Regions from separate parts of the Moryella indoligenes genome, predicted to be linked through region 1. Evidence: predicted binding sites of a transcription regulator. Region 1 holds the regulator's gene; the other holds the start of a gene.
The links. The regulator HrcA, encoded in region 1, represses chaperone genes, less so after heat shock. The targets are predictions, from matches to a motif close to TGTTAGCACTCNNNNNNNNNGAGTGCTAACA.
Positions count from the first base shown of each region.

Region 2: the regulator HrcA is predicted to act here: its motif matches at 1,443-1,473, upstream of J2S20_RS01415 (Hsp20/alpha crystallin family protein).

Region 1 covers NZ_JAUSTO010000001.1:186,164-189,483, reverse strand. The annotation lists gene J2S20_RS00885 (3D domain-containing protein) at 1-509, opposite strand, end outside; gene J2S20_RS00880 (RlpA-like double-psi beta-barrel domain-containing protein) at 707-1,264, opposite strand; gene hrcA (heat-inducible transcriptional repressor HrcA) at 1,480-2,520, shown strand; gene grpE (nucleotide exchange factor GrpE) at 2,522-3,232, shown strand.
Region 2 covers NZ_JAUSTO010000002.1:17,388-20,707, forward strand. The annotation lists gene J2S20_RS01410 (pyruvate kinase) at 101-1,360, opposite strand; gene J2S20_RS01415 (Hsp20/alpha crystallin family protein) at 1,556-2,005, shown strand; gene J2S20_RS01420 (ZIP family metal transporter) at 2,247-3,038, opposite strand; gene J2S20_RS01425 (Crp/Fnr family transcriptional regulator) at 3,254-3,320, shown strand, end outside.

The DNA of each region.
Region 1 (3,320 bases):
AGCTTGAATCTTCCGAGGCTCACAGTGCCGGGGTTCTCTGCGGAGCCAGAGCTGCTCTCGCTTTCTGAGCTCTCATTTTCAGAAGTCTGAGTCTGCTCATCAGATTCTTCTGCCGCGCTGTTCTCGCTCTGCACGGCCTTCAGCCACTCCTCATCCATCTCCTGGCGCTTTGCGATCAGGGTATTCTGTGCGACGATTCTGGCACTCTCAAGCTCCGGGATATCCAGCTGATCGATCTCCGGTAGCTCTGCCGGGCTCTGGATGGCGCTGCTGCCCAGATGTGTACGCAGCATGGGGCTGTTCTCTCCCGTGTCTGTTTGCACCAGTTCTGTATTATCTGCGGCAGTCTGCGTCTCCGCCTCTGCAGAGGTCGCCTGGATGCCTGACTGGGAACTGTTCGCGGCATAGGTCTTTTTTGAGAGGCCGAGTACAGTCAGCGGGGAGAAGACAAGTGCCATAACCACGAGATATATGGTGGCCTTCTTGATTGGCAACAACATCTTGAACATTTTCGTAAAATCCTCTTAATAATTATGTAATATTTTTACACGCCTATAATAACACGAAAAGTGGGGTTGTCAATAGAAAAGTGGGAGAAAAATGCAAAAAAAAGCATAAAAATGGGGGCGAAATGGTTACTTCGCCCCGGCTTGTTGACATGATATGGATAAACTTAAGATTTGAGATGAAAGTAAAATGTTAAGCTTTACCGGATCAAAAACACTTCCAGATACTGAAGCCCATGTGTCTCCGCCTCGGCCTCCGTGCTGTAATAGACGTCCACCCAGTTGCCGTGCACGCCCCGGTCCTCGACCGTGTAGATCAGCTCGCTGTTTGCGAGACGTATTTTGCTGCCCGCCGGGATTACAGACCAGTCTGTGGAAACCGTGTGCCCCACCTGAGGAGCGGAGCCGTCCGCACTGCGCTCGCCGTGCGGATTGGAGTAGCCGCTGGTGCAGAAGATTCCGAGTGACACTTCCGTCTTGCTGTCAGCTGCGGCAGTCTCTGTAGAGACTGTGTCCGTGGCGGCTGCATTTGCAGCGGCGCCGTCTTTCACAGGCTCCGCGTTTCCTGTCTCTGTACCCTTCTGAAAGGAAGGACCGGTGCTGCTGTCCTGCTCGGCCTGGGCACTCTGCTCAGCGGATATGGCAGGCTGACGATTTTTTCGTATCTTTGCCGCATAGCTCTCAGCCGGCGCTGCGAGCAGGAGAGCTGCAGAGAGCACCAGAGTGGTGGAGAGGCGAAGCATACATATATTTTTCATAGAAAGCTCCTTTGATTTCTCATATGTTACATAATTGTTACGAACACTTTACTATAGCCGGAGAAGGATTGCAAGAGCTATCTGCGGGGGGAATATGCCTGAAATGGTGAAATTTTACGAAAGCAGTTGACAAAGCTGGTCGGCTGGAATATATTAGGCAATGTAGATGTTAGCACTCCTGATAATTGAGTGCTAATAACGGAAGGGAGCGGTACATGGAACTGGACAATCGCAAGATTATGATTCTGAAGGCGGTGATCAGGAATTACATGGAGACCGGAGAGCCGGTCGGCTCCAGAACCATTTCGAAGCTCCCGGACTGTAAGCTCAGCAGCGCCACGATCCGAAATGAGATGTGTGATCTGGAGGACATGGGATATCTGATTCAGCCTCATACCTCTGCGGGGCGCATTCCCTCCGATCAGGGCTATCGCTTCTATGTAGATGAGATCCTGAAGGAGAAACAGGCCGAGGTACAGGAGCTGAAGGATCAGATGTTTCAGCGGGTGGACCGCCTGGAGCTGGTGCTGAAGCGGATGGCGCGACTCATTGCGGCGAAGACGAACTACGCGGCGATGATCAGCAGTCCCAGCGCGCACAAGGCGAGGATCAAGCTGCTGCAGCTCTCACGCATGGATGCTCACAGGCTGCTCGCGGTGATTGTTGTGGAGGGGAATATCATTAGCAACCGTATCATTCCTGCGGAGACGGAGATCAGCGATCAGGAGCTCCTGAATCTGAACATACTCCTCAACACGACACTGAACGGCCTCACGATCAATGAGATCAATCTGGATATTATGCGTCAGCTGAAGCAGGATGCAGGGGCTCAGAAGGAGCTGGTCGAGCACATCTTAAACGAGCTCTCGGAGTCCTTCTCGAATGACGAGGATCTTCAGATTTACACCAGCGGAGCCACGAATGTGTTTAAGTATCCTGAACTTACAGATGGCAACAGCGCGAGCCGGATCATAGATACCTTTGAGGAGAAGGACAGGCTGCGCAGGCTCCTGAAGGAGGTCAATACCGGCGAAGACGAGGAGCACCACGGGATACAGGTGTTCATCGGCGATGAGTCTCCGGTACCGGAGATGAATGACTGCAGCATGGTCACTGCGAATTATGATCTTGGCGGCGGACTTCGGGGCACGATCGGCATTGTCGGGCCGAAGCGCATGGATTATGAGAAGGTGCTCACCACGCTGCGGAGTCTTATGAGTCAGCTGGATCAGCATTTTGGAAGGGATGAGACTTAGAATGAACGAGTACAGAAAAGAGGACGGAACGGAGCAGAAGGAGAAGGTCGCAGGGGCAGAGACAGAGGTAAATGCTCCTGTCGGCGGGGAGAGCTCCGGGCAGGCAGAGTGTGAGGCGCAGCGGACTTCTAAGGAGGCGGAGGAAGTCTCTGAAAACCAGCCGGAGGAGCAGAAGAGCTCCGAGGAGCTTGCGGCGGAGGCCGCGGCTATGGCGGCTGTGGCTGAGGAGAGTGATAAGTCTGCGCCGGAGACGGGACGGGCAAAACCGAAGCAGGACGCAAAGGATGAGAAGATTGAGGAGCTCACGGACAGATTGAAGCGAAACCTTGCGGAGTTTGATAATTTCCGGAAGCGCACGGAGAAGGAAAAAATGGCGATGTTTGATCTCGGAGCTAAGAACGTGCTGGAGAAGCTCCTTCCTGTGATCGATAACTTCGAACGGAGTCTCGAGAGCGCACCGGACGCGCCGGAGCTTAAGCCCTATGCGGATGGTATGGAGATGATATACCGTCAGCTCCTTAAGAACCTGGAGGAGGCGGGGGCGAAACCCATGGATGCGAAGGGCAAGCCCTTTGACCCGGCCCTGCACAACGCAGTGATGCACGTAGAGGACGAGAGCCTCGAAGAGAATGTCGTTGTGGAGGAGTTTCAGAAGGGATACTACTACAAGGACGGCGTGCTGCGGCACAGCATGGTGAAGGTCGCAAACTGAGTTCTGAGGGCTTAAGAGCGGCAACAGGATATTACAGACAGGGCTTCGGCGACTGCCGGGGCAGAATCATAACAGAATAAATCAGGAT
Region 2 (3,320 bases), on a different contig from region 1:
TACCATTCTTCTTGCAAGCACTGTTTTCTACAATTTAAGACGGAGGTCTGTCTCTAGCCCTCCGCCCCGGCATCTGAAAGTCTTCAAATAATCCACAGGTTCAATCCTGAATTGCTGAGGCCTCAGCAATATCCCGCAGCCAGCGCATCGCCTCCAGCGGATAGCTCCCGATCGCCGTCTCGCCCGTCAGCATCAGCGAAGATGCCCCCTGACGCACTGCGAGATAAATATCCGAGAGCTCCGCCCTCGTCGGTACACTGTGCTCTGTCATAGAATGAAGCAGCTGCGTCACGACCATAAAGGGCTTCTTTACGGCTCGGCAGCGCCGTGCAATCTCCTCCTGCGCTTTCGGAAGCCTCAGAAATCCGATATTGCTCCCCAAATCCCCGCGGGCGATGACAATATGATCTGCAGCAGCCATGATTTCATCCAGATGCTCTATCCCCGCCTGGTTTTCTATCTTTGCAAAGATGCGAAGCTTCGAAAGACCGCGGGCAGACAGCTCTCTCCGAAGCAGCTCCACATCTTCTCCACACTCCACAAAGGGCTGCATCACCGCCGTGACACCTGCCTCCCGCGCATGTGCGAGGTTTTCGATATCCTCAGGGGTAAGAACGGGCAGCGGAATCTCCACTCCTCTCAGGGCAATGCTCTTTCCGGGAGCCGCCGTGCCACCGCGAAGCACCCGGCAGGACAGCGGCATACTGACGAAAGACAAATCGTGATCTCTTTCAGCTGCAGCCTTTCCCTCCTTCGGCCGCTCCATTCCGACCGATGGATAAAAATTGCTCCTGCGCGGTGGGAGCACCTCGAGTTCAAGCTCCGCATCATTGATAAACAGATGCTGTCCGCTCCGGAGTGCCCTGTAAAGCGGCTGCGGAATCCCCATATGGCAGACAGCTTGAGAGGAAAACACAGTTTCTGCTGACCCCGCTGTCCCGACATTTTCTGTCAAAGACTCATCCCCATGAAGAAATAACTTCTTCAGATAACTGTCCTTGCCTTCCGGCTGGTTTTTTTGCTGACTTTCCGGCTGCGCTTCCAAATCAGGCGAGATCCGGACGGGGCCTCCGGTATCAGGGACAGCTCCGGCATAAAGATTTACAAGCTCTCCTCCGCAGAGTAAGCTCTTCCCTTTCAGCTCTACGATTCTGAGCTCCGCTCCCTTCAGATCAATCATCAGCTCAGCATGGCGCCCGGAGCGCAACTGGGCCTCTCGCCAGTTATAAAGCCATTCCGGATGCTCCAAAAGATTACCATGAGACAGATTCAGACGTATTCCTGTCATTCCTGCATCCAGCATGCGACTTAGGAGTTCCGTCTCGCAGCAAGACGGTCCAAAGGTTCCGTACAGTTCCATATACTTACCTCTCTGCATCATTTTCTTCGCCTACATAGTAGAAATTCTCTCTGAAAATGTCAAATGAAAGGATTTTTTAAATTTTTAGCACTCGCATGTTGACAGTGCTAATAACATATGTTATAGTCTCTATAGAACAAAAAGAACAGCAGGGTTTTAAAAACCTGCCACAGTATAAAAGGAGGAAGCATTATGATGTATATGCCCAGTGTATTTGGTGAGAATCTCTTTGATGATTGGATGAACGATTTTGACAGCGCTTTCTTCGGCAGAAGAAATCCCCTCTACGGAAAGAATGCCAAAAACATTATGAAGACTGATATCAAGGAATCCGACAACAGCTATGAACTTGCGATCGATCTCCCCGGCTTCAAGAAGGATGAAATTCATGCGGAGCTGAACAACGGTTACCTGACCATCAGCACGGAAAAGGGACTTGATAAGGAAGAAAAGACAGAAAATGGCCGCTACATTCGAAGAGAACGTTACGCCGGTTCAATGAGCCGCAGCTTCTATGTCGGCGAAAATCTCCGTGAGGAGGACATCTCCGCAAAGTTTGAGGATGGTATTCTGAAACTCAGTGTACCGAAGAAGTCCGCGCAGCCAGAGGTTCCGGAGAAGCGTTACATTCAAATCGAGGGCTAAGTACAGCTCTCGCAGACAGGCACTCTGTCTGAAGCCTGCATACTCTCAGGCGAAAAGTACACAGCTATGAATGCATGCCTGTGCGCTAATACTGTTTGAAACTCTAAGACTCCGCCCGGCAGTCAGTGATTGCCGGGCGGAGTCTTTTCGATGCTTCTCTTTACAGAATATTTTGATGTCTCACCCATTTCTGTTTTTCATAGCCAGCACAACGCTTCTCGCCGTATCTCCGCGGCAATTTCTAACCAAGCACTACATCAAGATACATCATCAGACTAAAGCCAAGACCAAAAGCCAGCGTGCCAAAATCGGAGTGAACTCCCACTGACATTTCTGGAATCAGCTCCTCCACAACCACATAGAGCATAGCGCCCGCCGCAAAACTCAGCAGATAAGGCAGGGCCGGAAGCACAAGAGCTGTCGCGAGAATTGTGAGAAGCGCTCCCACCGGCTCTACCGCACCGGAGAGCACACCGTTCACGAAAGCTTTCATGCGACTCTCCCCCTGCGCATGCAGCGGCATGGAGATAATGGCGCCCTCCGGGAAGTTCTGAATCGCAATACCAAGGGCCAGCGCAAGCGCCGCTGTCGCAGAAATATTCGCATTTCCTGCCAGATAACCGGCGTAAACCACACCGATCGCCATGCCCTCCGGTATATTGTGCAGTGTCACCGCAAGCACCATCATGGTCGTCCTTCTCAGTCTGCTCCGCGGTCCCTCCGCCTCATCACTGAACTGATGCAGGTGAGGTACAAGATGATCCATGAGCAGAAGAAAGAGTATTCCCAGCCAAAATCCAAGCACTGCCGGCAGCACAGCAAGCTTCCCCCGCTCCGCTCCCTGTTCAATCGCCGGAATGAGAAGACTCCAGACAGAGGCTGCCACCATAACACCCGCAGCAAAGCCCGTCAGTATCTTCTGCACATCCTGACGAAGCTCATTTCTCATGAAAAACACACAGGCTGAGCCAAGTCCTGTTCCCAGAAAAGGGATCAGCAGGCCGTAGCTTGTCTGCAATATCTCATCGCGCAAAATCATATCCTCCTGTCTTTCCTGTAAGCACTGTATCTACAGCTTTTGCGAACTTCATGCGGCGATCCTATGCAAGTTGATAAAACAGTATAGCACAGCTTTCAGAAATACTTTCTCATATTTTTATACCAAGTGCAACGCTTGACAGTCCTTCCATACTCGATATACACTTTTTATTAGTCTTTTTTAACCATAACGGTTCACAGGAGGGCGCCATGCTGCAAATAAACGCGATTCACCACAGCTTACAGCAGTGCAGACTCTTCACAGGCATTCCTGAGA